4 regions of the Phyllobacterium sp. A18/5-2 genome follow, and region 2 is predicted to be linked to each of the others. Evidence: riboswitches for the same ligand, from Rfam matches in the RefSeq annotation. Region 2 holds a riboswitch; each other region holds the start of a gene.
What was found. Region 2 has a riboswitch for cobalamin ahead of N8E89_RS12330 (ABC transporter ATP-binding protein). Riboswitches for the same ligand answer to the same signal wherever they lie in the genome.

Region 1 (7,552 bases), 1.8 Mb from region 2:
GCTCATGGACGAAAAAGTCCACTGCGCTCCGGTTCTCGAAAACCACACCAGCTGCCTCATCAGGATGAATTCTCAAGCATCTCCAACAAGAAAAAGGAGCAGACGATGAAATTTCTACGATATGGCGAGCCAGGACAGGAAAAGCCTGGCGTTCTCGATGGCAAAGGGCAAATCCGCGATCTTTCTGGCAAGGTGAACGATATTTCCGGGGCGGTGCTTGACCCGGACGCGCTGGCCAAGCTTGGCGATCTGGATGTCGAGAGCCTACCGATAGTCGGCGGCAATCCGCGTCTCGGACCCTGCGTCGCCGGTACCGGCAAGTTCATCTGTATCGGTCTCAACTATGCTGATCACGCCGCGGAATCCGGCATGGCCGTTCCACCCGAGCCAGTAATTTTCATGAAGGCGACATCGGCAATCGCAGGTCCAAATGACGATCTGGTCATTCCGCGCGGTTCGGAAAAGAACGACTGGGAAGTAGAGCTCGGTGTCGTCATCGGACGCACCGCAAAATATGTCACGCAAGGCGAGGCGCTGGATTATGTCGCCGGCTATTGCACGGTGCATGATGTCAGCGAGCGCGCTTTCCAGACGGAGCGTTCGGGTCAATGGACCAAGGGCAAGAGCTGCGACACGTTCGGCCCGACCGGTCCGTGGCTCGTGACCAAGGATGAGGTCGCAGACCCGCAGGACCTTCCCATGTGGCTGACCGTAAATGGCGAGACCATGCAGAACGGCTCGACCAAGACGATGGTCTATGGCGTTGCCTTCCTCGTTTCTTATCTCAGCCAGTTCATGAGCCTGCAGCCCGGCGACATCATCTCGACCGGCACGCCTCCCGGCGTCGGCATGGGTATGAAACCGCCGCGCTATCTCAAGGCCGGCGATGTCGTGGAACTCGGCATCGAAGGCCTGGGCACCCAGAAACAGGTGACGCGCGCCGACGCGTAGGCGCGCTGCACCCTTAGCAACAGATACATGAGGCATATCGTGACCCGCATTACCGATCTTCGCGTTTTTGATGTCCGCTTTCCCACTTCGCAAAGCCTTGACGGGTCGGATGCGATGAATCCGGATCCGGACTATTCGGCGGCCTATGTCGTGCTCGACACCAATGCCGACGGGCTTTCCGGCCACGGTCTCACCTTCACCATCGGGCGCGGCAACGAAATCTGCTGCCTTGCCATCGAGGCGATGAAGCATCTCGTCATTGGTCTGGAGCTCGACTGGGTGAAGGAAAATCCTGGTCGTTTCTGGCACTTCATTACCGGCGACAGCCAGCTGCGCTGGATCGGCCCGGACAAGGGTGCGATGCATCTGGCGACCGGCGCCGTCGTCAATGCGGTCTGGGACCTGCTCGCCAAGGAAGCGAAGAAGCCCGTCTGGCAGCTGGTCGGTGAAATGACACCGGAGGAGATCGTCAACATCGTCGATTTCCGCTACCTGACCGACGTTTTGACTCGTGAAGAGGCTTTGGCAATCCTGCGTAAGGCCCAAAGCGGCAAGAAGGAACGGATCGCGACGCTGAAGGCGGAAGGCTATCCCTGCTATACGACCTCGGCTGGCTGGCTCGGCTATTCGGATGAAAAGTTGCGCCGCCTTTGCCAGGAAGCTATCGATGCCGGGTTCAATCATATCAAGATGAAGGTCGGCCGCGATCTCGACGACGATATCCGCCGCCTGACCATCGCCCGCGAGGTGATCGGACCGGATCGTATTCTGATGATCGATGCGAACCAGGTCTGGGAGGTCAATGAGGCGATCGACTGGGTGAAGAAGCTTGCCTTCGTCAAGCCGTTTTTCATCGAGGAGCCCACTAGCCCCGACGATGTCGCGGGCCACCGCAAGATCTCGCCAGGCGATCAGTCCGGTCAAGGTGGCGACCGGCGAAATGTGCCAGAACCGCATCGTGTTCAAGCAGTTCATCGCCGAAGGCGCCATCGACGTGGTTCAGATCGATTCCTGCCGTATGGGCGGACTGAACGAAGTGCTCGCCGTGCTGCTCATGGCGGCGAAGTACGATCTGCCTGTCTGGCCGCATGCGGGCGGCGTTGGCCTGTGCGAATATGTGCAGCATTTGTCGATGATCGACTACGTCGCCGTCTCTGGTACCAAAGAGGGCAGGGTGATCGAATATGTCGATCATTTGCATGAACACTTCGTCGATCCCTGCAGTATCCAGAATGCGGCCTATATGCCGCCATCGCTGCCGGGCTTCTCGATCGAGATGAAGCCGGAATCGATCAAGCAATATCTGCACAGACCGATGGCCTGAACCGGCAAGGGTCCATGAAACGCGGCGGCAGAGATGCCGCCGTTTTCGTTTACGGATATGTGTCGTCTTGCGTAAATGCGATGTCGTTTCCGCACCTATTCTTTTTCTGTGCCGGATGCTTTTATCGGGACACTTGAGGTGCCGCTTTCTAGGGGAAGCGGAGAATTGGGAAGCCGGTCGAAAACCCGGCGCTGCCCCCGCAACGGTAGTGGAGTAAAACGCGGCAAAATAGCCACTGGGAGTGCACCCCGGGAAGGCGCCGTGAAGCCCGGCAAGGCAACTCCAGAGCCCGGAAACCAGCCCCGAGTGACAACACCGACTGATCGCGGTGGGCGATCAAGGAGCATGATTTTGCGCAGGCAACGCTTGTTGACTGTGCGGACGTTCTTCTCCGTCACCACCAGTCAGTTCTTTGCAGCTGTAAGGGCGAGGACACGACATGGATATTCGTAATGAACTGCTCCGGAATCTTCAAAACCGGAAACCGGGCTACGGACTTGAACAGGCCTTCTATTCCGATCCGGACTATTACCGTCTCGATATGGAAAACATCTTCTATCGCGACTGGCTGTTCATCGGTCATGATTGCGAAGTGGCGAAGCCGGGGAATTATTTCACGGTGCAGGTCGGCGACTATCCGGTTGTCATCGTTCGTGACCGGCAGGGAAAGATCAGAGCCTTCCACAATTCCTGCCGCCATCGCGGTTCACGCGTCTGCTCGGCCGAAAAGGGTACTGCGGCGAAGCTCGTCTGCCCCTATCACCAGTGGACCTATGAGCTCGATGGCCGCCTGCTGTTTGCCCGCCAGATGGGCGATGATTTCGACGCCAGCCAGCACAGCCTGAAGACCGTTCATTGCGAAAGCGTCGGCGGGTATATCTTCATCTGCCTCGCACCCGTTGCGCCGGATTTCGCAGCGACGCGCGCGCTGCTCGAACCCTACCTCGCGCCGCATCGCCTCACCGAGACGAAGGTCGCGTTCCAAAGCTCGATCGTTGAAAAGGGCAACTGGAAGCTTGTCTGGGAAAACAATCGCGAGTGCTATCACTGCGTCGCCAACCACCCTGAACTGTGCAAGACCTTCCCGGAGGCGCCGAGTGTCACGGGTATTCAGGGTTCCAAGGACGATCCGGAAATCGTCGCGCATTGGGACAAGTGTGAAGCCGTTGGCCTGCCGAGTGTCTTCCGTATTGCCGAGGACGGCCAGTACCGCGCGACGCGCGTGCCACTGTTGCGCGATGCCGAGAGCTATACCTTGAGCGGCAAGCGTGCCGTCGGCAGGCAGCTTAGCGATGACGTCAATGCCAAACAGATCGGTTCGCTGCTGCTCTATCATTACCCGACAACATGGAATCACATTCTTGGCGATCATGCGATCTCGTTCCGCGTGCTGCCGCTCGGTCCCAATGAAACGCAGGTCACCACCAAATGGCTGGTGCACAAGGATGCGGTGGAAGGCGTCGACTACAATATCGAAGAACTGACGCATGTCTGGCTGGAGACCAACGACCAGGATCGCCGTATCGTTGAAGAAAACGCCTTCGGTATCCGTTCGCCCGCCTACGAGCCTGGCCCTTACTCGGTTGAGCATGAAGGCGGTGTGCTGCAGTTCCTCGAATGGTACAGCAATGCGATGGAGACGCGTCTCTCCGGCGACAAGAAACTCAGCAGGGTAGCTTAATGACGAGAGCGAGAGTGGGCCATATTGCGCCAGTTCTGTTTCTCGGATGGCGAGACAGCCCACGAGAAAGGTGGCGAGGCCGATGTCTTTCCATCGAACGATGCCGCCTGACAAAGTGGATGGCCGCCAGCCAGAAACCCGAAGGGCCGAGCGAATTCGGGCCAAATCCTTCGGGGCTCGGCTTTGGCCGCACAACCAGTGCGACCGCGCCAATCCCCTCGACCTTGTCCGCGAATTCTCTCCGGCAGAACGGTGCAATATGACCTACTCTCGCTCTGGGGGTGTTCCTCAGAACTATCCACACCTCGACCAGATGCAGCCGTGGAATGACCGGCTGCATCTGCTTGAGTGCCTGTCAATTGTTGAGGAAGCGCCCAATGTGAAGACCTTCACCTTCAGGTCGGACAATCAGAACTGGTTCCGCTATGAGCCGGGCCAGTTCATGACTTTCGAACTGCCGGTGCAGCCCGAAGCGGTGCTGCGCACCTATACGCTCTCCTCCACCCCGTCGCGGCCCTTCACCATCGCTGTGACGGTCAAGGCGCAGGAGGATAGCATCGGCACGCGCTGGATGCTGGATCATTTGACACCCGGCGTGCGGCTCAAGGCATTCGGCCCGCTTGGCGATTTCTCCATGCGCAAACATCCGGGCGGAAAATATCTGTTTATCTCGGCCGGATCCGGCATTACCCCGATGATGTCAATGACCCGCTGGATGCATGATTGCGCGCCGCAGAGCGACATCAGTTTCGTCACCTGTGCGCGCCGCCCCAGCGATATCATTTTCCGCAAGGAACTCGAATATCTCATGAGTTGCATGCCCAACCTGAAGCTCGCCTTCCTCATCAAGGAACACGAGATGGGCCAGGTGTGGACCGGCATTCGCGGCAGGCTCGAAGCACCAAAACTGCCGCTGCTCGCCCCGGATTTCAAGGACAGGACAATATTCTGCTGCGGACCGGAAGGGTTCATGCGCGATGTCCGCACCATGCTGGAAGCATCGGGTTTCGACATGAACCACTATCATCAGGAAAGCTTTGGTCCCGCCGCCGAGCCGGTTTTGCCGATGATGGATGACATCTCGACAGAAGCTGTCGAGGCGGCATCGACCGTCACATTCTCCATGTCGGGAATGGATGTGCCATGCGTTGCAGGCGACACGATTCTGAAAGCGGCGCGCGGCGCCGGTATCCGAATCGCAGCGGCCTGCGGATCCGGTCTCTGTGGCACCTGCAAGGTGATGAAGATTTCCGGTGAAGTCGACATGGACCATAATGGCGGCATTCTCGACGAGGAAATCGACGAGGGTTATGTCCTCGCCTGCTGCTCCAAGCCACTCGGCAATGTCGAAATCGAGGCTTGAGAAATCTCTAAACTCAGCCTGATGGGCATCTACCCATCAGGCCAAGCCGCTCGTCTTAAAACACCACGGTCTTGTGGCCGTTGAGCATGACGCGGGATTCGAGGTGCTTCTTCACCGCCCGTGCCAGCACCCGGCTTTCGATATCGCGGCCGGTGGCCACAAAATCCTCGGCGCTCATCGCGTGGCTGACCCGTTCGGTCTCCTGCTCGATGATCGGACCTTCGTCGAGGTCCGGGGTGACATAATGCGCGGTGGCACCGATCAGCTTGACACCGCGCTCATGCGCCTGGTGATAGGGCTTGGCGCCCTTGAAGCTGGGCAGGAACGAATGGTGGATGTTGATCACCTTGCCGAACAGCCGCTTCGACAGATTGTCGGACAGCACCTGCATGTAGCGGGCGAGGATGACGAGGTCGGCACCGGTGTCCTTGACGATCTGCAGCAGCGCCTCTTCCTGTTCCTTCTTGTTGTCCCTGGATACCGGCAGCACGTGATAGGGGATGCCCTCATGCTCGGCAAAGCGGCGGCTGTCCTCGTGGTTGGAGACGATGGCGGCGACATCGGCATCGAGCCAGCCAACCTTGATCTGGTAGAACAGATGCAACAGGGCATGGTCGAACTTCGACACCATGATGATGATCTTCGGCTTCTTCGCCTGATCGACCAAAGTGGTCTTCATGTCGAAGCGGTCGACACATGATTTCAGGCTGCGTTCGATGTCATCCTTGACGATCGCTTCCGGCGTGGTGAAGGCGATGCGCATGAAGAAGCGATTGGTCTGCCGGTCCCAGAACTGGTTGCTCTCCGCAATATTAGCGCCGGTACCGGCAAGTTCCGTCGTCACCGAGGCAACGATGCCGGGCTTGTCTTCGCAGGAGAGGGTGAGCACGAAGCGATGTGCATGCTCGGCCGCTTTCGATGCGGCCAGGTGATTTTGGGGCTGATGATCCATAAGTTAAACTCCAGGAAGCTCTTTCAGGAAACGGTCCAGTTCGTCACGCGGAATTCCAACCACATGTTCGGGCCCCGGATAGTTTTGTGCGTGCACGTCTGCGACAAACTCGGAAAAGGCTGCGACTCTCTCCTGCTGCAGGCGGTCATATTCAGCCGAAAAGTTGCGGTAGACCTTGGCATGACGCGGATAATGGCCGCGATTTGAACCGAGAACGTCCTGTGCGAACAGATATTGCGCGTCGCAACCCGTGCCCGCACCCATCGAGATCATGAACATCGACGTCCGCTCGGAAATGGCACGTGCTACGTCGACGGGAACCACCTCGATTTCCGCCGCAAAGGCACCGGCGTCCTCCAGCGCTTTGGTCTGCCGCCAGATTTCCAGTGCACTCAAGGCTGTCTTGCCGACGGCTCTGAATCCCCCGGTCCAGGTTGCTCTGGAAGGAATGAGCCCGACATGGCCGCAAACCGGGATACCTTCGTCACGCATCCGCCGCACCGTGGCGAGACTTGCGGCGCAATAGACCGCATCCCCGCCCGCACGCAGCGCCTTGAATGCGGCGCGCAGATAGTCCTCGGCCGTAATGAAATCCCCATATTCGAGGCCAGGGAAGGTGAAGGCTGAGGGTGCGGCGTCGCGAAACTCCGGCGTGAGCAATGCGGGCGGCACCGACAGCATATCGACGCGCGCCCGTTCAGCGGCTTCCGCTTCTTCAAGCGTCTCCACGCGCAGCATCGTCAATTGGCGGCGGCCCTTCAATGCGAGGATGTCCGCTACCGTAGGTCGTCCGTTGGCCATTTCCTGTCCTGTCTATGCTGCGAGGAGCGATTTCAGTCTGACGCCGGGTGCCGCAAGCTGGATGGGGTCGGGTCTGGCGCCGCGGGCAATGAGCATTTCGGCAAGCCTTATGTCCTTTGCGACCGCATTGCCGGGGCCGATACCGCTTGCGGCGGCAAGGCGGCCGTCGTCAGTGAGGTGAAAGAGGATGAAGGCACCATCGCCTAGCTGACGGCATATGGTCTGCGTGCCTTCGTCCGGCAGTCCGGCAACCTGCAGACCAAGCTCATATTGATCCGACCAGAACCACGGAACGGCCTGATGCGGCTCAAGCGATCCGAGCATGTTGCGGGCCGCAAGAGATCCTTGCTCCTGGGCATTGCGCCAGGCCTCGAGCCGCACACGCCTCCCGCCATAAATGGCCAGCGGGAACGTGCAGCAATCGCCGGCCGCGAAAATATCGGGGTCACTGGTCTGCAGCCATTCATTGACGACAATGCC
Region 2 (7,552 bases):
CATTCAATACCGCCGGCAGTGGAATGACCGTCGAACCATAGGCAATGGAGGAGAGGGCGAGGGCGATGACAAGCATCAGCCCTGCAGCAAGCATTATGCGTTGATTGATTCGAGCGGGAAACATTGGAAGGGTTCTCTTAATTCATGGCGTCAGATACCGATTATCTCCCTTGTGGGAAGCACGCTGCCCTTATCTCCCCCTTGTGGGGGAGAAAGCGATTTCAACATCTTAGCGTCAGATAAGTGTTAGAAATCGCAAGAGAGGGGATTTCGATGGTACGCTTCAAATCCCCTCTCTTGAGTTTTCCAAGGATTTAGCGAAGAGGCTAAATCCAGGAAAACTCTTTCTCTCCCGCAAGGGGAGAGATAAGGCGCCCGGGCCCGCCTTCGGCCACCAGGGGGAGATAATCACTCAGAAGGCTTCCGGATGCATTGCTTTGGCGATTTTCTCGATCGCTTCGATGTTGGCGGGTCCGGGGGTCAGCTCGGCATAGCGCAGGGCAACGAAGCGCTCATTCTTCACCGCGTCGGTCTCCTTCATGGCGGGGTGCGCCTTGAGGAAGTCGAGCAGTTTCCGGTATCCGGCATTATCCTGATAATCGAGCAGGATGAGGAACTGCGGATTGCGGGCGGCGACTGTTTCCCACGAGGTGGTGCCCCAGCTCGTCTCCATGTCGGCCATGATGTTGGTGCCGCCGGCCTCGCTGATCAGCGCCGTGGGCATGGCAAACTTGCCTGCCGTGAACGGCTTGTCCTCACCGGAATCGTAAAGGAAAACACGGGTATCGCCGGTGTTGTTGATTCTTCTTTGATGTCCGCAAGCTGCGCCTTCCAGCCGGACACCAGTTTCTCGGCTTCCGCATCCTTACCGAAAATCTGGCCGAGTTTCGTTATGTCGCCGTAGAGCAGGTCCATCGAGGCGGCAGGGCGGTTCTTGTCGAGATGCACGCAACTTTCGGTCAGGACCAGCGTCTTGATCCCATGGGGCGCCAGCGTATCGGGCGTGACATCGCCGCCTGGCTTCATGCCGTAATACCAGCCGGCGAAGAAGAAATCCGGGTTGGCTGCGACAAGGTTTTCGAGGGTCGCATATTTGGGGGCGAGCTCCGGAATGGAGCCCTGCTGCTGCTTGAAGGCATCGTCCAGCTTGTACCAGCCGGTAATCCCGGTAACGCCGGCGATCGACGGCTGGAGGCCGAGGGCAAATGCCATCTCGCTCATGTTGATGTCGTGGATGACGGCGCGTTTCGGTGCTGCTTCGAAGGTCAGCGGTTTGCCGCAGCTGTCGACGGTAACGGGAAAGGCCCAGGAAGGTGCGGACAGAAGCGCGAAGGCGAGGGCGAGGACGGCTCTTTTCATCAGATACTCCGTGAGTGGGTAAGTGCGGATTTTTCGGGTGTTTCGAACACCATCAGCTCGCGATCCTGTGATGGATGACGCAGGCGAAGGACATCAAGGTCGAAGACGTCGCTGACGATGCGCGGCGTCAGGGTTTCGTCGGGGGTGCCCGCCGCCACCAGCTGGGCGCTGTGCATGACCGCGACATGGGTGGCGAATGGCGCAACCAGCGGCAGGTCGTGCAGGACAGCGATTGTCGTCACGTCCAGCCCCGCCACCAGCGACAGGAGTTCGCTGCGCGCCTTTGGATCGAGATGATTGGTCGGCTCATCAAGGAACAACACCGCGGGAGCTTGCGCAATCGCCCGCGCCAGTTGCACACGCTGGCGCTCGCCGCCGGAAAGCGATCCAATGGAACGGCGCGAAAACGGTAAAATCCCGGCGCGATGCAGCGCTTCCGCGACGATTTCGCGGTCCCTTGCCCTGGTGAAGGTGCCGATATGGGGAATACGGCCGAGCGAGACGTAGTCTTCGACAAGCAGCTGCAGGTCCGGCGTGTCGGTCTGGCCGACAAAGGCGAACTGCTGCGCGCGTGCAAGCGGCGTCAACCGGCTGATGCTGCTGCCGTTCACATAGACATCGCCTGATGTGGGTTGCAGAAGACCGGCGAGCATACGCAGAAAAGTCGACTTGCCGGCACCATTCGGACCGATGATCGCCAGCCGGGAGCCGCATTCCACTGTCAGGGATGCCGCGTCGACGAGAGTCTGGCCGGAGGTGCGATATGTCACCGCGTCGGCATTGAGGACAAGATGGCTCATGGGCAAAGTTTCCCGCAGATTGTAACGCAACAGGATTCCACTGGCGTAACGGATGCGTACAGTAATGTTATAACGTATGTAAAGGGATTCTGTTTGCCGGTGATCAAGAAATCACTGGATGGAATTGGCAGATGAGGGAGGGTTCGGGTGTTCATGCCTGCCCACTTGTCAGGACAGGAATCAGGAACGCACGCGAGATATAGCCGCTATCCGGCAGCCCCGTACGTCCGGGCCCTCGTCAGCGGTAAACATCGCATCGCTCCCGGCACACCCCGTCCGGTTCGAATTTCAGGTTCGATGGCAGGTCTCCTGGCTCGCGGGTCTCGGCTTCGCCTTGCCTTCCCGGCTCATCACCAGTGGCATAGTTCAGGCGTCGCTCACCGCTTACAGTTGCGGGGGCAGCCACGGTTTCGGTCCCTATTGGGTACGCCTCACCGTGTTCCCTTTTCATCTCCGGCGTTGTCTTGCCGAAGAAACCATCAGTACCGATCAATAGAGGAAAAAATGCTCAAAGCAATCAGTTTCATTTGCCTCGATGGCGCTTATCTCCCCCCCTTGCGGGGGAGAAAGCGATTTCAGCATCTTAGCCCTTGCCAAGTGCTAGAAATCGCCCGAGAGGGGAATGTGAACTCCGCTTCGTCGCTTGTTGGCTTCGTGTAGAATCTGCGAACATACCCCGTCCAGATTGCGAATGATCTCATCGTTCCAGAAGCGCAGCGTTTTGAAACTTGATGCGTTCAAACATTTATCGCGTTCCACATCTGAGTTGGACCCTGAATGTTGACTCCCATCCAGTTCTATAATCAGCCTTGATCTGAAGCAGGCGAAATCCACTATGTAGCCGAGAAGCGGCGCTTGCCGTTTGAATTTCAAACCGCCCAATTGATTGTTTCGGATTGCTTGCCACAGGATGTTCTCCGCCAAAGTTGCATCCCTGCGCATTTTCCGCGCGTATGTTCGAATGATTGGAGGTGTGTCTTGACGGATCTCTCAATCCCCTCTCTTGGATTTTCCAAGGATTTAGCAAAGAGGCTAAATCCAGGAAAATCCTTTCTCCCCCACAAAGGGGGAGATAAGCGGTGCCCTTAAGTTATGCGCTAACTGTCGCTCGGTTTAATGCGAGCGGCAACGAATGCAAGGTTGCATTGTTGTGAACAGCATGACGTTGCGGGTTGTGGGTCGACTGGCCGCTGCACGCTTGTAAATGCGGCAAATTCTAATTGTGCTAAAATATTTGGCAGAGCCGCATTTAAAGACGTGAACTGCGCAATAGAGTACGCTAGGTTTCTCGGGAACGCGCATTTAGAAGAACAATTTGAGGCGACATGGCAATTCACGCTGCAGTCTATCATTTGACGCACTACAAATATGACCGTCCCATCATGCTGGGGCCGCAGATCATCCGCCTTCAGCCCGCGCCGCATTCCCGCACGAAAGTGTTGAGCCATTCGCTGAAGGTCAGTCCGGCCAATCATTTCGTCAATCTGCAACAGGATCCCTACGGCAATTTCCTGGCCCGCTTCGTCTTTCCGGAGCCCGTGACGGAGCTGAAGATCGAGGTCGATCTCGTCGCCGATATGACTGTCTACAATCCGTTCGACTTCTTCGTCGAGCCGGTCGCGGAGACCTGGCCCTTTACCTATCCGCAAGACATCAGCGAAGACCTTTCGATTTATCTGAAGCCGGAACCGGCCGGACCGCTGCTGCAAGCGTTTCTCGATACGATCGATCGCACACCAACCAACACCGTGAACTTTGTGGTGGATCTCAATGCGCGCATCCAGCGCGAGGTCGGCTATGTCATCCGCATGGAAACGGGCGTGCAGGAACCCGAGACGACGCTGAACGTGCGTACCGGTTCCTGCCGCGATTCGAGCTGGCTGCTGGTGCAGGCCTTGCGTCATCTCGGGCTCGCCGCGCGATTTGTTTCGGGTTACCTGATCCAGCTGAAGCCTGATCTGGTTTCGCTCGACGGACCTGCCGGTACCGACAAGGATTTCACCGATCTTCACGCCTGGTGCGAGGTCTATCTGCCGGGCGCCGGCTGGATCGGTCTCGATCCGACGTCGGGCCTTTTGACAGGCGAAAGTCATGTGCCGCTTGCCGCTACGCCGCATTATCGTAACGCCGCACCGATTTCCGGCATGGCGGAACCCGCCAATGTCGAATTCGGCTTTGACATGCGTGTCACCCGCGTTTCGGAGCACCCCCGCATCACCAAGCCGTTCTCCGATGAATCCTGGTCCGCGCTGGATGCGCTCGGAGAAAAAGGTGGACAGTATTCTGAAGGAGCGGGATGTACGCCTTACCATGGGCGGCGAGCCAACCTTCGTCTCCATCGATGATTTCAGATCCGGCGAATGGAACACGGACGCTGTCGGCCCGACCAAGCGCGACAAGGCCGACAAGCTCATCCGCCGTCTGCGCGAACGTTTCGCACCGGGTGGATTTCTGCATTATGGACAAGGAAAATGGTATCCCGGCGAAAGCCTGCCGCGTTGGACCTTTTCGCTCTATTGGCGCAAGGACGGCAAGCCGATCTGGGTCAATCCGGATCTGATTGCGCCGGAAAACAGCAAGGCGAATGTCAAGCCGGACGATGCCGGAAAGCTTCTCACCGGGATTGCCAGCGTGCTCGGCGTCGAAGACGAGATGGTCACGCCTGCCTATGAGGATCCGGCCGAATGGATCGTCAAGGAAGGCAACCTTCCGGCAAATGTCGATCCGTCCAATTCAAAGCTTAAAGACCCCGAAGAGCGCAGTCGAATTGCCCGCGTCTTCGAGCGCGGTCTGACCGAGCCAACTGGCTTTGTCCTGCCCGTGCAGCGCTGGAACAGCCAGGCAGCCGCCGGCCCGCGCTGGCGCAGTGAAAAGTGGAAGACACGTCGTGGCAAGCTTTTCCTGGTGCCGGGGGATTCGCCTGTTGGCTATCGTCTGCCGCTTGGCTCTCTTCCGCATGTTCCTCCATCGGAATATCCTTTTTATCGTCCCGCTCGATCCATCGGTCGACCGCGATGCTCTGCCGGATTCAGTAGCGCAACCGGGAGCTCCGGCCGCGCGGGATGCGCCGCAGGCGGTGGCTTCGTTCACCGCGGCCGAAGGCACTCAACAGGAGCGCGTCGAACAGGAACTCGGTGAAATCGGCGGCGCGGTGCGCACGGCCATCTCGGTCGAGCCGCGTGACGGCCGCCTGAGCGTCTTCATGCCGCCGGTGGAGGCGCTGGAGGATTATCTGGAACTGGTTGGCGCCGCGGAAGCTGCCGCAGCAAAGCTCGGTCTTCCGGTCCATATCGAGGGCTATGGGCCGCCGCAGGATCATCGCATCAATGTCATCCGCGTTGCGCCCGATCCGGGTGTCATCGAGGTGAATATCCATCCAGCCTCCAACTGGCGCGAATGCGTCGAGACGACGACGGCGATCTATGAGGAAGCCCGGCAGACCCGGCTTGGCGCCGACAAGTTCATGATCGACGGCCGCCACACCGGCACCGGCGGCGGCAATCATGTGGTCGTCGGCGGTGAAACGCCGAACAACAGCCCTTTCCTGCGGCGCCCTGATCTTCTGAAGAGCCTCGTGCTGCACTGGCAGCGCCACCCCTCGCTGTCCTACCTGTTTTCGGGCATGTTCATCGGCCCGACCAGCCAGGCGCCGCGTTTTGACGAGGCGCGGCACGACAGTCTTTACGAACTCGAGATCGCCATGGCACAGGTTCCGTTACCAGGCAGGGGTACGCCGCCGCTTCCCTGGCTGGTGGACCGGCTTTTCCGCAATCTGCTGGTCGATGTCACCGGTAATACCCATCGCTCGGAGATTTGCATCGACAAGCTGTTTTCGCCCGACGGTCCGACAGGCCGGCTGGGGCTCGTCGAGTTCCGTGGTTTCGAGATGCCGCCCAATGCACGCATGAGCCTTGCACAGCAGCTGCTCGTTCGCGCATTGATCGCCCGGTTCTGGAACAGCCCGATCGAGGGTAGCTTTGTCCGCTGGGGCACGTCCTTGCACGACCGTTTCATGCTGCCGGCCTTTGTCTGGCAGGACTTTCTCGATGTTTTGGCGGACCTGCGCCAGCACGGTTTCGATTTCCGTCCCGAATGGTTCGAGGCACAGCTGGAATTCCGCTTTCCGTTCTGCGGCGAAATCGAGAATGAGGGCGTCAAACTCGAACTGCGGCAGGCGCTGGAGCCGTGGCATGTCATGGGTGAACAGGGGGCCATCGGCGGCACGGTCCGCTTTGTCGACAGTTCGGTTGAGCGGCTTCAGGTCAAGGTCGAAGGCTTCAATGCCGCGCGCTACAGCGTTGCCTGCAACGGCCGGGAAGTGCCGCTGAAAATGACCGACGTCAATGGAACCGCCGTTGCCGGCGTGCGCTACAAAGCCTGGCAGCCGCGCTCGGGCTTGCATCCGATGATCCCGGTCAACACGCCGCTGGTCTTCGATATTTACGACCAGTGGTCGGGCCGGGCGATTGGCGGTTGCGTCTATCATGTCGCACATCCCGGCGGCCGCAGCTATGATACGTTTCCTGTCAATTCGAACGAGGCCGAGGCGCGCCGCCTGACCCGGTTTGAGCCACGCGGGCATACGGCCGGAGGATATGAGCTCAGGAAAGAAACGCCATCGGCTGAATTTCCGATGACTCTCGATCTGAGAAGGCCGCGCCAGAATTGAGACCGAAAGGAAGCATGACTGCAAGCAAACCAGCACAATCGCTGCCCGGAGCCGGATCAGAAACCCGGCCCGGCCTGCTTGCGAGCTACAGGCCCCTGCCCAATGTCGCCGACGAGATGATCGATCCGTCAGGCGCGGTCCGCCCCGGCTGGGAAACCCTGCTTCACACACTCGACGAGATCGGCCCGGAAAAGCTTGCGACGCGCTTTGCCCGCGCCAATCAGTATTTGCATGATGCTGGCGTGTTTTACCGTGTCTATAACGAGAACGGTACGCAGGAGCGCGAATGGCCGCTCGCCCACATTCCGATTTTGATCAATGAGGATGAATGGCGGTCGATCACCCTTGGCCTGACGCAGCGGGCCGACCTGCTCGAAGACATCGTTGCCGACGTTTACGGCGAGAACAAGCTGATACGGGACGGTTTGCTTCCCCCTGACCTGGTTGCCTCGAATCCGGAATTCCTGCATCCCGTGGCGGGGGTAAAGCCCGCGAGCGGTCATTTCCTGCATTTCTGTGCCTTTGAACTCGGGCGCGGGCCGAATGGTCAATGGTGGGTGCTTGGCGACCGGACGCAGGCGCCGTCCGGTGCAGGTTTCGCGCTGGAGAACCGCGTCGCGACGACCCGCGCGCTGTCGGACATTTCGGGCGCCATGAATGTTCACCGGCTGGCGGGCTTCTTCAAGGATTTCCGCGACAGTTTGCAAGGGCTGATCAATAGTCC
Region 3 (7,552 bases), on a different replicon from region 2:
ACCAGCCCCATAATTCTCATTCTCTCCAGGAGTTCAGTTCGTCGCTGGCTGGCCGGGAGAGCTTCGTGCCGATGCTCCAATGCTTGCTTGCAGTTTTTGTCTTTTTAGAAGGTCACGGTAAACTTGACTCATTGACTCTTCTTTTGATTGAGTAATAAATATGACAATACGAGTCAAGTTTAATTCACCGGAATAATGCGGGCGGCATTGTTCCGGACAAAACCAACCGAAAAGGCCAATTGCCATGTCCCGGCGTCAAGTCATCGATCTGCAGGTTCGTCTTCCGAATTTGACACCAATTCGCACCGATTTTGCCAAACCGATGCAGCAAGACATTCGGATATTCGGCAGCGATATTCTGTTCGATGGCTCCAATGAAGTCGGCATCGAGCATGCCGGATCGCTTTACCGGCTGAAAATCACCCGTCAGGGCAAACTGATCCTGAACAAATAACGAAGTAAGTGGGCTTGAAACATGACCGAGACTGTAAAACCGACACCCGAAGCGATCCGGCAGGCGAGGGCGGACAATCCGAAGATGCGCGAGCGCGACCTTGCGCAGCAACTCGGGATTTCCGAGGCCGATCTGGCAGCCGCCTACTGCGGGATCACCGTCGTTCACATCAGCCCGCGCATCGAAACTTTCCTGACCGAGATCAAATCGCTTGGCGAAGTTCTGGCGTTGACGCGCAATGAAAGCGCCGTCCACGAGAAAATCGGCGTCTACGACAAGCCTGTCGTCGGCAAGCATGCCTCGATGCTGCTTGGCGCGCAGATCGACATGCGCCTCTTCCCGACTTCCTGGGCGCATGGTTTCGCTGTGGAAAAAGAGGATGGCGATACGGTCCGCCGCAGCCTGCAGTTCTTCGACGCCGCCGGCGAGGCGGTCCATAAAATCCACCTCCGGCCAGCGTCCAATCTGCAGGCCTATAACGCATTGGTGGCCAAGCTCCGGCTCGACGATCAGTCGCAAATGTTGGAACTGGCATTGCTCCCGAAGCCCGAGGAAAAGACCCTTGAGATCGGGGAACTTCGATGCTTCAGGCCTGCGCGACCGCTGGACCCAGATGAAGGACGTGCACGAATTCTTGGCCATCCTGCGTTCGCTCAAGATGACCCGCCATCAGGCGGTGCAGGTGATCGGCCAGGATTATGCCTGGCAGCTCGACTCCGGAGCACTGGCAGCGATGATGCACCATTGCGCCCAGGAGCATATTCCGATCATGTGCTTCGTCGGCAATCGCGGCTGCATCCAGATTCATTCAGGACCGGTAAAGTCGGTCAAAGCCATGGGCCCGTGGATCAATATCCTCGACGAAACTTTCCACCTGCATCTGCGCACCGATCACATTGCCGAGGTCTGGGCCGTGCGCAAGCCGACCAGGGATGGCCACGTCACCTCGCTCGAGGCCTATGGTTCCGAAGGCGAGATGATCATCCAGTTCTTCGGCAAGCGGCATGAGGGAGCCGGTGAGCGCAGCGATTGGCGCCAGTTGATCGAAGGCCTCCCGCGTCTGATGCGCGCCGCAGCATAGGGAAATGACCATGACATTCAGACTTCCGATCATCGCCGGCGTTCTTGGTCTTCTATCCTGGTCCGGCGCCACCTTTGCCGAAGAAATCACCGGCCGTGTTGCCGATGCGAGCCGCGTGGTGTCGATCGGCGATTCCATCACCGAGATTGTCTATGCGCTCGGCGAAGAGGGGCGGCTGGTCGGGCGTGATTCGACCAGCACCTATCCCGATGCGGCCAGCAAGCTGCCGGATGTGGGCTATATGCGCGCGCTGTCACCGGAGGGTGTGCTGTCGATCAACCCGACCGCGATCATCGCCGTCGAGGGCAGCGGTCCGAAAGAAACCATCGAGGTTCTCAAGAAGGCGAGCGTCCCCTTCGTCTTTGTGCCTGAAAAATATACCGCCGCCAGCGTAGCCGAGAAAATTCGCACCGTCGGCAAGGCGCTTGGTGCCGATGCCAAGGCGGAGAAGCTTGCAAAGCAGGTCGAAGCCGATCTTGCCGTCGCTCAGGCCGAGACGAAGGAGATCACGGCCCGCAAGCGCGTGCTCTTCATCCTCAGCGCCAAGGACGGCAAGATCATGGGCTCCGGGACCAAGACGGCTGCCAATGGCATTATTGAACTTGCTGGCGCGGAAAATGCCGTCACGCAGTTTGAGGGTTATAAGCCGCTGACTGATGAGGGCATCATAACGGCAAAACCGGACGTCATTCTCGTCATGGATCGCGGCGGCGATCACGCCGCTGCCAATGCCGAGCTTCTCGCCAACAGGGCCATAGCGGCAACACCTGCAGGCGAGGCCAAGAACATCGTGCGCATGAACGGCCAGCTCCTTCTCGGTTTTGGTCCGCGAGCGGCAAAGGCAGCACACGATCTCGCCAGGGCAGTTTACGGCAACGAAGTGAGCCCATGAGCTATGACGTCTTGATCAAGTCAGCCGCCCCGCGATCGACGTTGGCTGGCGGCAAAACACGCGCGCAAGGTGACCGGTCGTTTCTGGCAAAGAGCTCGATCCTGGTGCTTTGCCTGGTTCTCGTGGCAACGATCGTATTGAGCCTTGCCGCTGGCGCATCTGATGCGTCGATTGTCTCGCTCATCGGTGCATTGTTCACCGGCATTGACAGCACCGCCGATGCGTTGTCATTGCGCGACCGGATCATCATCTATGACATCCGCCTGCCGCGCGTCATTCTGGGCGCACTGATCGGCGCCTCGCTCGCCGTTTCCGGCGCGGTCATGCAAGGCCTGTTCCGCAATCCATTGGCCGACCCCGGCATTGTCGGCGTGTCGGCAGGTGCCGGCCTCGGTGCAGTCAGCATGATCGTCCTCGGCGGCACATTCCTTGCCCCTTTGATCGCTCTGTTCGGTTTCTACGCCCTGCCGCTCGCCGCCTTCTTCGGGGCGCTCGCCTTCACGCTGATTCTTTATCGTGTCGCCACGCGGCGCGGGCAGACATCCATCGCCACCATGCTGCTTGCCGGCATCGCTCTCGGCGCCATGGCCGGTGCCTATATGGGCGTCCTCGTCTACATCGCCGATGACCGGCAATTGCGCGATCTCACCTTCTGGGGGCTGGGCTCGCTTGCTGGTGCCAACTGGGTGAAAATTGCCGCTGCCGGTCCGTTCATTGTCTCGGCATTACTGATCTCGCCCTTTCTCGCCCGCGGTCTCAACGGCCTTGCTTTGGGTGAAGCGGCAGCAAGCCATCTTGGCATTCCCGTCCAGCGCTTCAAGCGCATCGCGATTGTTGTGGTCGCCGGAGCAACCGGTGCATCCGTTGCCGTCAGCGGCGGCATCGGCTTCGTCGGCGTGGTCGTCCCGCATCTGCTGCGCCTGATGATCGGACCCGATCACCGCTACCTGCTTCCGGCCGCCGCCCTGCTCGGCGCTAGCCTGCTGCTGCTTGCCGATGCGGTCAGCCGCACCATTGTCGCTCCATCGGAATTGCCGATCGGCATCGTCACCGCCGCTGTCGGCGCGCCGTTCTTCCTTTGGATATTGCTGCGCCGCCGCGGCATTCTGGATCTACGACAATGATTGAAGTTTCCGACATTTCCGTTTCCCTCGGCAAGAAAAAGATTGTTGAGAATGCCAGCTTCAATGCCGAGGCGGCTCAGTTCACGGTGATTGTCGGGCCAAATGGTTCGGGAAAAACAACGCTGATGCGCGCGCTGTCAGGCGATCTGCCCTTCACGGGGCGCATCGCCATCAACGGATTTGCAATCAACCGGCTGAAGCTCTGGCAAATGGCAGCGATGCGGGCGATCCTGCCGCAATCGACACAACTCTCCTTTCCTTTCACCGTTCGCGAAATCGTCAAGCTCGGACTGATCAGCGGCCGCTCGGGTGCCGCGCGGCGTGAGGCGGAAGACCTGCCGGATGAAGCGCTGGCGCTTGTCGATCTCGCGGGATTTGGCGGCCGTTTCTATCAGGAGCTGTCCGGCGGAGAGCAGCAGCGGGTACAACTTGCTCGCGTCCTTTGTCAGGTCTGGCACCCGCTGCTCGACGGCCAGCCGCGCTTTCTCTTCCTCGATGAGCCGGTCTCCAGCCTCGACATCAAGCATCAGCTGATCATCATGCAGATCGCCCGTGCGTTTGCTCAGCGAGGCGGCGGGGTGATCGCCATTTTGCATGACCTGAACCTCACTGCGATGTATGCCGATCGTGTCGTCGTCATGCATGGTCGCCGGATCGATTCTGTCGGAACGCCTGCCGAAGTCCTGACCGACGAGCGTATCCAGCGCGTCTATGAATGCGCGCTCAAGGTGGGTGCCTTACCCGCCACGCAGGTGCCGTTCATATTGCCGCAATCAGCTGCACTATGAATTGTCAGGAGAGATTATCTACCTATTGACACTTTGCAATGATTTGGTACTAAATATAGATGTTCCGGTTCTTTCAATCGCAAGATTGGGAGCTAAGAGGGAAGCCGGTGAGGTGGTCATTTCCACCAATGCCGGCGCTGCCCCCGCAACTGTAAACAGCGAGTTGTTGTCGCCTAAAGGTCACTGGAGTGTTGCTTCGGGAAGGCCAGACAGCAGCGCCGACCTGTGAGCCAGGAGACCTGCCGAAACATGATGAACGTCCACGGGCGGGGTGTCCCGGTGTGTCGCTTGCAATGGTTGGCGTGCCAAGCTGACCAGCTACATTGCAATGCGTGCGCTCGACCTTTGCCCCCAACATTTGGGGTAAACACATGTCTTTGTCTGTCGAAATCACACGCTCCGGCGGCACAGCGCCAATTGGTGCCAGCGAAACACCGCAACCAACCGGACCGGCTTACCGCGTCATCCGCCGCAATGGTTCGGTTACACCCTTCGATCCGCTCAAGATCACCGTTGCGCTGACCAAGGCGTTTCTCGCCGTCGAAGGCAGTGTCGCTGCCGGCTCGCGGCGCGTGCATGATGTGGTCGAGGCGCTCACCGCCGATATCGTCGCTACGCTGAAGCGGCGCAGCGCGGAGGGCCGCCTGTTCCACATCGAGCGTATTCAGGATCAGGTCGAGCTCGCCTTGATGCGCAGCGAAAATCACAAGGTGGCGCGTGCCTATGTGCTCTACCGCGAAGAGCGGGCGCAGGAACGTGCGAGGACCGCCACTGAAAACGCCAGCGATACTGGTCCAAGGTTCACGATCACACAGCCCGATGGCAGCAGGGAGCCACTCGATGACGACCGTCTCGCGCGTGTCATCGACGAAGCCTGCGAGGCGCTGGAGGGTGTGCAGGCCGCTGCTGTCCTCACCGAGACCCGCCGCAATCTCTACGATGGCATAACGCTGGACGATCTGTCCCTCGCGCCGATCCTTGCGGCGCGCACCCTGGTCGAGACCGACCCCAATTATGCCTTCGTCGCCGCGCGCCTGCTTCTCGACAAGCTGCGCCGCGAGGCGCTGGGCTTTGTCTTCGGCAGGCCGCAACAGGCGACCCAACATGAGATGACCAAGCGTTATGCCGACTACTTCGCAGCCTATGTGAGGGCCGGTATTGATGCCGAACTGCTGGATGGCGAACTCGCGCGCTTCGACCTGACCCGCATTTCCGCCGCTCTCAAACCGGAACGCGACCTGCAGTTCCAGTATCTCGGCCTGCAGACCCTTTATGACCGCTATCTGCTGCAGACGGGCGGCATACGTTTCGAATTGCCGCAAGCCTTCCTCATGCGCGTCGCCATGGGGCTCAGCCTTCGTGAAATCGATCGCGAGGCCCGCGCCATCGAGTTCTACGATGTTTTGTCCTCGTTCAATTTCATGGCCTCGACGCCGACGCTGTTTAATGCCGGTACCCAGCGCGCGCAATTATCCTCCTGCTTTCTGACCACCGTCGCCGACGATCTCGACGGGATATTCAAGGCGGTGAAGGACAATGCCTTGCTTGCAAAATATTCCGGCGGCCTTGGCAATGACTGGACGCCGGTGCGCGGGCTCGGCGCCCATATCAAAGGGACGAACGGGACAAGCCAGGGCGTGGTGCCATTCCTGAAAGTCGCAAACGACACGGCAATTGCGGTCAACCAGGGCGGCAAGCGCAAGGGCGCGGTCTGCGCCTATCTGGAAACCTGGCACGTCGACATCGAAGAGTTTCTCGACCTGCGCAAGAATACCGGCGACGATCGCCGCCGCACCCATGACATGAACACCGCCAATTGGGTCCCGGACCTGTTCATGGCCCGCGTCGAAGCGGACGAAGACTGGACCCTGTTTTCCCCCGACGAAACGCCTGAGCTGCACGACCTTTATGGTGCAGCGTTCAAGACCAGATACGAATTCTATGAAGCCAAGGCGGCACGCGGCGAGATCAGGATCTTCCGCACCGTGCGCGCACTGGATTTGTGGCGGCGCATCCTCACCATGCTGTTCGAGACCGGTCACCCGTGGGTGACATTCAAGGACGCCTGCAACATTCGTTCGCCCCAGGGCCATGCGGGCGTTGTGCATTCATCCAATCTTTGCACGGAAATCACCCTCAACACCTCGAAGGACGAGGTCGCCGTGTGCAATCTCGGTTCGGTTAACCTTGCAAATCACGTGACACCGCATGGCCTCGATCTGGAGCAGCTTTCCCGCACCGTTTCGACTGCCATGCGCATGCTGGACAATGTCATCGACATCAATTTTTACACCATTCCCGAGGCGCGCTATTCGAACCTGCGCCATCGTCCGGTTGGGCTTGGCCTGATGGGCTTTCAGGATGCCTTGCAGGCATTGCGCATTCCCTATGCCTCCGACAAGGCGGTGGCCTTTGCCGATCACAGCATGGAGGCAATTTCCTGGCATGCAATTTCCGCGTCCGTTGACCTTGCTGGCGAGCGTGGCCGCTATCCAAGCTTTAACGGCTCGCTCTGGTCAAGGGGCATTCTGCCGATCGACTCGATCGAATTGCTGGACGACGCCCGCAAGGCAAGCGGCGGCCGGCTCGACATGGATCGTTCCTCGACACTCGATTGGGAAGCTCTGCGCCAGCGCGTAAAAACCACTTGCATGCGCAATTCCAACTGCATGGCCATCGCCCCCACAGCCACCATCTCCAATATTTGCGGCGTTGCCCAGTCCATCGAGCCTGCCTACCAGAACCTCTTTGTCAAATCGAACATGTCAGGCGATTTTACCGTGGTGAATGCAGCGCTGGTGCACGACCTGAAACAACGCGGATTGTGGGACGAGGTCATGGTCTCGGATCTCAAATATTTCGATGGCTCGATTGGCGAAATCGACCGTATTCCTGCCGACGTGAAGGCGCTTTATGCCACCGCTTTCGAAATCGACAGTTCATGGCTGATCGCCGCAGCCTCGCGCCGGCAGAAATGGATCGACCAGGCCCAATCGCTCAATCTCTATATTGCCAACCCGAGCGGCAAGAAACTGGACGTGCTTTACCGGCTTGCCTGGAACAGCGGTCTGAAAACCACCTATTACCTGCGTTCGCGTTCAGCATCCCACGTGGAGAAATCCACGCTGAAGGGCACTGATGGCAAGCTCAACGCCGTGACGGCAATGCCCGCCCCACAACCGATCCTGCTTTGCGAACCGGGGGGCAATGTCT
Region 4 (7,552 bases), 1.4 Mb from region 2:
CTCGCCCAGTTCGCCGCCAGCGCGGCAACGAATTCAACGCGATCGGCCAGCGGTTCATGCGTGACGATATTGGCTTCGACCGCCTCATCGTATTGCCGTGCCGATTTGAACGACACCGCGCGAGAAAGTACGCGTCCGTCCACCTCCGGCAGTGCCACATTCATGGCCAGATCGCGAGCCGAGAGTCCCTGGCCGGAATTGCGCCATTGCTCGGCGCTCGATCCGGAAAAGATCACCTGCAGCACCACCGCGCCATCATGCTCGAGCACGGTGGGTTTGCGCGCAGCGCCGGGCGCGGATACCGCGAACCCAGTTGCGTTGAGGACGACTGCCGGCGGGGCCTCTCCGAAAATGGCCTCCAGCGTCGCCACCGAGACTGGGTCTTTCAGGCTCGAGACAAATAGCGGCATCGGATTCATGCCCTTTGCCTTCAGCGCCTCGATCAATGCCTCTACCGGTTGCGTCTGTCCGCTCTGCACCAACGCGCGGTAGAAGCAAATCGCGGCAACCGGGGAATCTTCCCGCCAGTGCCTCCGCATTTCATCAAGCGAGGGAGCGCTACTCCCCGGCCACCACAGTCCGGCTTTAAGCAGTGGCGCTGCTTCCTGCGGCTTGTCCTTGCCGTCGATCAGCGCAGCGCAATAGTCGAGGAAGCGCTGGGCGTTTTGCGCTCCACCTTCAAGCAGATAGTGCCACAGCGCATCCCGATCCTGCCGGGCAATCGTCGAGAACCGGTCGAGTCCCGGATCCGGCTTGTCGTCGCCGGGCAGAACGGCAAGCATGACCTTGTGATTGACGGCGCAGGCATGCAGAGCTTCCAGCCCATAGGGCCAATAGCTCTCGCCGCCGATAATCCGCACGACAATGAGCTTGGCGTGGCGCGCGGTCCGCTCGACATAAGCATCGACGGACATCGGATGCGCCAGCGACATCATATTGGCGAGGCGCAGAGCCACCCCACCACCGGCCTGCCGCCGGGCAGATGCGAGACTCGCCAACTCCGTATCTGCGGCGGAGAGAAACAGCACATCCCCCGGCGTCTGGCCGAGATCAACCGCCTCGGTGCCTTCGGCTATGGTACCTTTCTGGGCAAGCAGGAGATGCATTCAGTTTCCTCTAATCAGGCCGCTGCGGCATTCATTGCACTTGAGATGGCCGCCGTGTCGATATCGTGCAGACCGATAACAACCAGTCGCGTCTGGCGCTCTTCACCCGGATGCCAGCTGCGGTCGAAGTAGTGTTCAATCCGCGAACCCACCGCTTGCACGACAAGGCGCATCGGCTTGCCAGGTACGTTGACGAAGCCCTTGAGCCGCAGAACATCATGGTCGGCAATCACGCTCTTCAGCTTCTCGACAAATGATTTCGGCTCGGCCACCGGACCAAGCCCGACGACGAAGCTTTCGAATTCGTCGTGGTCATGTTCTTCGCCCGCTTCGTGTTCCATCTCATGATGCGATTTGCGGTTGGCGATATCGTCCTCGGTGCCCACGCCAAGTCCGAGCAGCAACTGATTGCTGAGTTTACCGAAACTCGCCGGAACCATGTTGAGCGCGCGTATTGACCGGCTCTGTACATCGTTTTTGACCGCGTCGAGCTGAGCGCCGCTGATGAGGTCGGTTTTGTTCAAAATGATGAGATCGGCGGCCCGTATTTGGTCCTCGAACAGTTCCTCAAGCGGGCTGTCGTGGTCGAGCGATTCATCCTGGACACGCTGCGCGTCGACTTTATCGTGGTCGTCGGCAAAGCGGCCTTCCGAAACGGCGGCAGCGTCGATGACCGTGACGACACCATCGACGGTCACCTGCGTCTTGATTTCCGGCCAGTTGAAGGCCGCAACCAGCGGCTGCGGCAATGCGAGGCCGGAGGTCTCGATCACGATGTGATCCGGACGGTCGGGACGGTCAAGCAATTTGGTCATCGTCGGGATGAAGTCATCGGCCACAGTGCAGCAGATGCAGCCATTGTTGAGCTCGATCACATCCTCATCGCGGCATGCCTCGATACCGCAGCCTTTGAGCAGACCGCCATCGACGCCCAGATCGCCAAATTCATTGATGATCAGTGCGATGCGCTTGCCATTGGCATTCTCGAGCAGGTTGCGGATCATCGTCGTCTTGCCCGAGCCGAGGAAGCCGGTGATGACCGTTGCCGGAATCTTTTGATCAAGCATCTTTTGACCCTGCATGTTCTTATCCCTTCATTTTGAGCGGCAGTCCTGCTGCCACGAAATAGACAGTTGCCGCGGCCCCGGCCACGGCTTGATGGAGGCGCCCCGCATGATCGCGAAACTCGCGCGCCATGCGGTTTTCCGGAACGATTCCCAGACCCACCTCATTCGATACGAACACCAGGGGCCCCTTGAGTCGTGGCAGCACGGCCACAAGCTCCGCCGTCTCCGCCTCTATATCGCGCTCCGCCATCATCAGATTGGTGAGCCAAAGTGTGAGACAATCGACAAGGACCGCTCTGTTGCCAGCGGATTCGCTTTGCAAAAGGCCGACCAGATCGAGTGGCACTTCAATCGTCGTCCAGGCGGAGCCGCGCCGCGCTTTGTGCAGCCCTATCCGCGCAGACATTTCATCGTCCCACGCTTTGCCGGTGGCCAGATAGACAGCTTCCAAACCGGATGCTTCAATCAAACCCTCGGCAAAAGAAGATTTACCGGAACGCGCACCGCCAAGGATAAAGGTGACCCCATGTCCTAACATTGCCGGGGGCCTTTTGGGGGTGGAATTATCATCAGGCATCCAGCTCCGATGCCGCATAGTGCTGAATGGCCCAGCCCAGCGCCGTTCCAAGCACAACCCAGAAAAACAGGTTGGTCGCCAGCGTTGATACAGCAAATTCCGACGCGAGCGTAGGTGGCACGGGTGACGAAAGATCTTCTGCTTCCGGTGCACCATAGACATGCGGCGCAACGATCAGCGCAACACCCAGGACCTTGGCCCAAACCTCCTCGCGAAGGACGAGGAGATAGACGCCGCCTGCTGTGAGAAAGACGGTGACAAGCCACCAGGCCTGCCGCGCGGCGAGATCGGGGGCAGGCATTGCCGGCAATTCCGGCGCAAGGCTGAATGCGGGTGCGAAATTGAAGATGAAGAAACCTGCGAGACCCCAGTAAACCCCGTTCTGCAGTGTAATCTTCCTGCCGAGAATAAGCGCTGCAGCACCTGTGATGAGTGCAAAGCCTGCACCGGCAACCAGGTTGATCAGTAGCGTATTGCCGAGTCGTCCAAATGGAAGCTCAGGTCCCGCCTCCTCTTCTTCGTGCGCATGCGGAGCGACGGCAGCTGGTGCGCTTTCCGCCGTGGTCGCCGCAGCAGTGTCATGGCTATGTTCGTGTCCGCCGGCATTTTCATATTCCTCGGCGTGAAGAATGAGCGGAACAACCCGCACATACATGGCCGGCGTCAAAAGGATACCAGCCAACAAACCAGCTACGATCGTAGCCAGAAGATATTTTACCAACATGAGATCTGCTCCCAATCCCTAAAGCAAGATGCCGGGTACGCAAAAACGTCCCGGGCAAACAAACCGTATTTTTCAATGCGTAAGCGCTGGCGGCTGAATCAGTCTATCCAGCCGTTATCAGCCTTAGTGGCAAGGGAATCCGTATGAATGGCGGGTGTCATGCGCTGTGTCATGCAGCGTTTCGGAATGGGACAGGCCGACGCCATAAATTATGAACACGCCGAGCATCAGCGAAAATACCGCCGTTGTCAGACGCGTAGCGAGGGGGAGCGAAATCGTAGTCGAAGTACGTGCAGCAGCCATAACAACCTCCGTGTAGGGCCTTGAAGGGACAATCCCCTTCGGTTTTCGGCACTATTGCCCTATGACTGGCAGGTCTCCTGGCTCGCGGGTCGCAAGATCAATGCCGCCTTCCCGGTTTCCCAGTGGCTGCCGTCGGCTTTCGCTTCTGGCACTGACATTGACCCTCGCCGCTCTACAGTCGCGGGGTCGGCTGCGGTTAGGCCGCCCTGATGGGTACGGCCGTCACATTCCCTTTTGATCCCTTGGCCTTTGGCCGATGCGGGAACCAATCATGGGTTGAACGTTATTCATCAAGCGCCAGAAATGTCAAACAGATCTGCGACACCAACGCCGCCTGCCGCGTCATCGCTGCGATTTTGCCTTCAACAATGCGTCAATATCGAGAACTTCAGCCAGTTGGCCGGCTATCGAGATCGAGGGCCGCATCCACTCTGGCGCGATAGTCAAATGACTCGGCCGCAATTCCCATGGATCGTAACAATGCCGCTCTGAAGTCATCCGCCCCGAATATCCCATGCAGATAAGTACCAAAGACTTTGCCGTCCACGGACGCAGCACCGTCTGCAGTGCCATTGATGCGCGCTGTCGGACGCTCGCAGTCCGGGCCCGTCGTTCTACCGAGATGGATTTCATAGCCCTGCAAGGGAAGATCGAATTGCAATGAATGCGCCTCGACGTTGCGCACAGTCTTTTCCGGTTCCATCACCGTGTCGATATCAAGATGGCCCAGCCCTTCGGCTTCCGTGACACCGCCTTCGATTCCATCGGGATCGCGAACGGTCCAGCCGAGCATCTGATAGCCACCGCAAATGCCGATGATGTGGCCGCCGCGCCGCCTGTGCATGTCGAGATCGCGATCCCAGCCATTTTCCCGGAAGCGCAACAGATCGCCAATCGTCGACTTTGAACCCGGTATGATTACCAGTCCTGCGTCCGCTGGCAACCTTTCGCCGCTGCGGACCATCACGACGTCCACCTGCGGTTCCGCCATCAGCGGATCCAGATCGTCAAAATTGGCAATGCGATCGAGAACGGGGACTGCGATCTTCAGCGCCCGCCCCTCACCCTTGACCAGCCGCTCCAGGACGACAGAGTCTTCCGCAGGCAAATGGGAGGCATCCCTTAACCACGGGACAACGCCGAATGACGGCCAGCCGGTGAATTGGGTTATCGATTTCAGCCCCTCGTCGAAAAGGGAAACGTCGCCGCGAAACTTGTTGATGATGTAGCCGATGATCATATCGCGATCTTCAGGCTGAAGGATCGCGTGCGTGCCAACGATCGACGCGATCACGCCACCCCGGTCGATATCGCCAACCAGGACGACCGGAACATTGGCGCGGGTGGCAAAGCCCATATTGGCAATATCACCGGCACGCAGGTTGATTTCCGCAGGTGAGCCCGCCCCCTCCACGATTACCAGATCGGCGCCATCGCAAACAACATTCCACGACGCCATCACCGCATCGAGCAGCTGCGCCGTTGAATTTCTGATAATCCCTGCCCTTGGCCTGTCCCCAGACCTTGCCCTGAACGATGATCTGACTGCCGGTTTCCGATTGCGGTTTCAGCAGCACCGGATTCATGTGCACCGAGGATGGCACGCCACAGGCAAGTGCCTGCAGCCACTGCGCCCGGCCGATCTCGCCGCCGTCGTCGCTGACAGCAGCATTGTTCGACATATTCTGCGGTTTGAAGGGACGTACTTTCAGCCCGCGATTGCGGGCAAGGCGGCAAAGCCCGGCCACCAGGACGGATTTACCAACGTCAGAGCCGGTTCCTTGCAACATGATTGCGCGTGTCATGCGCTTTGAGTAGCGGATATGTCTTTCTCTTCCTAGCCCCACCGAAGACGTTGCACGGCTTGGAGCATGGGATAGAGTGGGGAACAACTAAGAATAAAGGGAGGTTAGCCATGGATAGCAGCGTGGAATCCGCGTCGGGCCAGTTTGAACTCAACGAGGATCAATTGGCTATCCAGGACATGGCACGGGCTTTTGCAGCAGACCGCGTAGCGCCCAATGCACTCGCCTGGGATCGTGACAAGCATTTTCCGGCAGATGTCATTCGGGAAACCGGGCCGCTCGGCATGGGTGGCATTTATGTGCGCGAGGATGTGGGTGGCTCCGGGCTGAAACGACTGGATGCAGTGCTGATCTTCGAGGCGCTATCAGCCGCATGCCCGGCATTCTCGGCGTTCATATCGATTCACAATATGGGAACATGGATGATCGATCTTTTCGGCAATGAAGAGCAGCGTCAGCGCTTCGTGCCGCGATTGACATCCATGGAATGGCTGGCGAGTTACTGCCTGACCGAGCCAAATTCAGGTTCCGACGCTGCCGCACTCAAGACACGCGCCGTGCGTGACGGCGATCATTATGTGCTGAACGGCGCCAAGCAGTTTATTTCCGGCGCGGGCGATTCGGACGTTTACGTCACTATGGTACGGACCGGCGAGGATGGACCGAAGGGAATCTCCGCATTGGTTGTTCCAAAGGACGCACCCGGCCTGTCATTTGGCGCCAACGAATACAAGATGGGCTGGAACATGCAATCGACCAGGCAGGTCATCTTCGACAATTGTCGCGTTCCGGTAGCAAACCGGCTTGGCGAGGAAGGCGACGGTTTCCGCATCGCAATGGGCGGGCTCGATGGCGGACGCTTGAATATCGCCGCCTGTTCGCTCGGTGGCGCGCAGTCCGCACTCGACAAGGCGATTACTTATGCGGCTGAGCGCAAGGCATTCGGCAAGGCGATCAACCAGTTCCAGGCCTTGCAGTTCAAGCTCGCCGACATGGAGACCGAGCTTTCCGCCGCGCGGATGCTGCTCTATACCGCCGCGTCGAAGCTCGACCACAAGACACATGACGCCTCGAAATGGTCGGCAATGGCCAAGCGATTTGTCACCGATACCGGGTTCAACGTCGCCAATGACGCACTGCAAATCCATGGAGGCTATGGCTACCTGCACGACTATGGCATCGAAAAAATCGTCCGCGATCTGCGTGTTCACCAGATTCTGGAAGGCACCAACGAAATAATGCGGGTCATCATCGCCCGGCATATGACGGGCCGTTAAACAAAATTATATCAGGGAGAAACGTTGCGATGACAACAGTCGCTTTTATCGGTCTTGGACATATGGGCAATCCAATGGCCGCCAATCTTGTGAAAGCCGGACACACGGTTCTTGGCTTTGACCTGTTGCCAGAAAACCTGGATACGGCCAAAGGCAACGGCGTAACAATCGCCGCCAACGCCGAGGCTGCTGTCGCCGACGCCGAGGTCGTCATTACCATGCTACCGGCGGGAAAACACGTGCTGTCGGTTTATGAATCCGTTGTCAAGAGCGCTAAAAATGGCGCGCTTTTCATCGATTCCTCGACAATTGACGTCGATTCGGCGCGCAAGGCTCATGATATCGCGCAAAAGAATGGCTTGCTGTCGGTAGATGCCCCCGTATCCGGCGGCATTGGCGGCGCCGCGGCCGGTACCTTGACCTTCATGGTCGGCGGCAGCACAGAGGCATTCGTCAAGGCCGAACCCGTCCTGAAGCAGATGGGAGCCAGAATTGTCCACTGCGGCGAAGCGGGCAACGGTCAGGCAGCGAAAATCTGCAACAACATGATCCTCGGCATTTCGATGATCGGGGTCAGCGAGGCTTTCGCACTCGCGGAAAAGCTTGGCCTTTCGCATCAGGCCCTCTTCGATGTTGCCTCCACCTCCTCCGGTCAATGCTGGTCGCTGACCACCTATTGCCCGGTACCTGGAC

Region 1: another riboswitch for cobalamin. It lies ahead of N8E89_RS03370 (aromatic ring-hydroxylating oxygenase subunit alpha); the one in region 2 lies ahead of N8E89_RS12330 (ABC transporter ATP-binding protein).
Region 3: another riboswitch for cobalamin. It lies ahead of N8E89_RS20785 (ribonucleoside-diphosphate reductase subunit alpha); the one in region 2 lies ahead of N8E89_RS12330 (ABC transporter ATP-binding protein).
Region 4: another riboswitch for cobalamin. It lies ahead of N8E89_RS01105 (CbtB domain-containing protein); the one in region 2 lies ahead of N8E89_RS12330 (ABC transporter ATP-binding protein).

The regions. Positions count from the first base shown of each region.
Region 1 is NZ_CP104966.1:672,610-680,161, reverse strand. It holds gene N8E89_RS03380 (fumarylacetoacetate hydrolase family protein) at 106-951, shown strand; partial or broken gene N8E89_RS03375 (L-fuconate dehydratase) at 991-2,275, shown strand; cobalamin riboswitch at 2,395-2,595, shown strand; gene N8E89_RS03370 (aromatic ring-hydroxylating oxygenase subunit alpha) at 2,715-3,956, shown strand; gene N8E89_RS03365 (FAD-binding oxidoreductase) at 4,216-5,319, shown strand; gene purU (formyltetrahydrofolate deformylase) at 5,375-6,271, opposite strand; gene N8E89_RS03355 (3-methyl-2-oxobutanoate hydroxymethyltransferase) at 6,275-7,072, opposite strand; partial or broken gene N8E89_RS03350 (NAD(P)/FAD-dependent oxidoreductase) at 7,085-7,552, opposite strand, start outside.
Region 2 is NZ_CP104966.1:2,486,330-2,493,881, forward strand. It holds gene N8E89_RS12315 (FecCD family ABC transporter permease) at 1-124, opposite strand, end outside; partial or broken gene N8E89_RS12325 (ABC transporter substrate-binding protein) at 413-1,359, opposite strand; gene N8E89_RS12330 (ABC transporter ATP-binding protein) at 1,359-2,159, opposite strand; cobalamin riboswitch at 2,441-2,655, opposite strand; gene N8E89_RS12335 (endonuclease domain-containing protein) at 2,760-3,083, opposite strand; partial or broken gene N8E89_RS12340 (DUF2126 domain-containing protein) at 3,485-6,828, shown strand; gene N8E89_RS12345 (circularly permuted type 2 ATP-grasp protein) at 6,843-7,552, shown strand, end outside.
Region 3 is NZ_CP104967.1:461,295-468,846, reverse strand. It holds gene N8E89_RS20815 (TonB-dependent receptor, heme/hemoglobin family) at 1-20, opposite strand, end outside; gene hemP (hemin uptake protein HemP) at 245-454, shown strand; partial or broken gene N8E89_RS20805 (hemin-degrading factor) at 476-1,535, shown strand; gene N8E89_RS20800 (heme/hemin ABC transporter substrate-binding protein) at 1,546-2,427, shown strand; gene N8E89_RS20795 (FecCD family ABC transporter permease) at 2,424-3,551, shown strand; gene N8E89_RS20790 (heme ABC transporter ATP-binding protein) at 3,548-4,339, shown strand; cobalamin riboswitch at 4,388-4,601, shown strand; gene N8E89_RS20785 (ribonucleoside-diphosphate reductase subunit alpha) at 4,711-7,552, shown strand, end outside.
Region 4 is NZ_CP104966.1:203,607-211,158, forward strand. It holds gene cobN (cobaltochelatase subunit CobN) at 1-1,106, opposite strand, end outside; gene cobW (cobalamin biosynthesis protein CobW) at 1,121-2,173, opposite strand; gene cobU (bifunctional adenosylcobinamide kinase/adenosylcobinamide-phosphate guanylyltransferase) at 2,193-2,711, opposite strand; gene N8E89_RS01100 (CbtA family protein) at 2,743-3,474, opposite strand; gene N8E89_RS01105 (CbtB domain-containing protein) at 3,598-3,777, opposite strand; cobalamin riboswitch at 3,827-4,062, opposite strand; partial or broken gene N8E89_RS01110 (cobyric acid synthase) at 4,120-5,582, opposite strand; gene N8E89_RS01115 (isobutyryl-CoA dehydrogenase) at 5,693-6,859, shown strand; gene mmsB (3-hydroxyisobutyrate dehydrogenase) at 6,889-7,552, shown strand, end outside.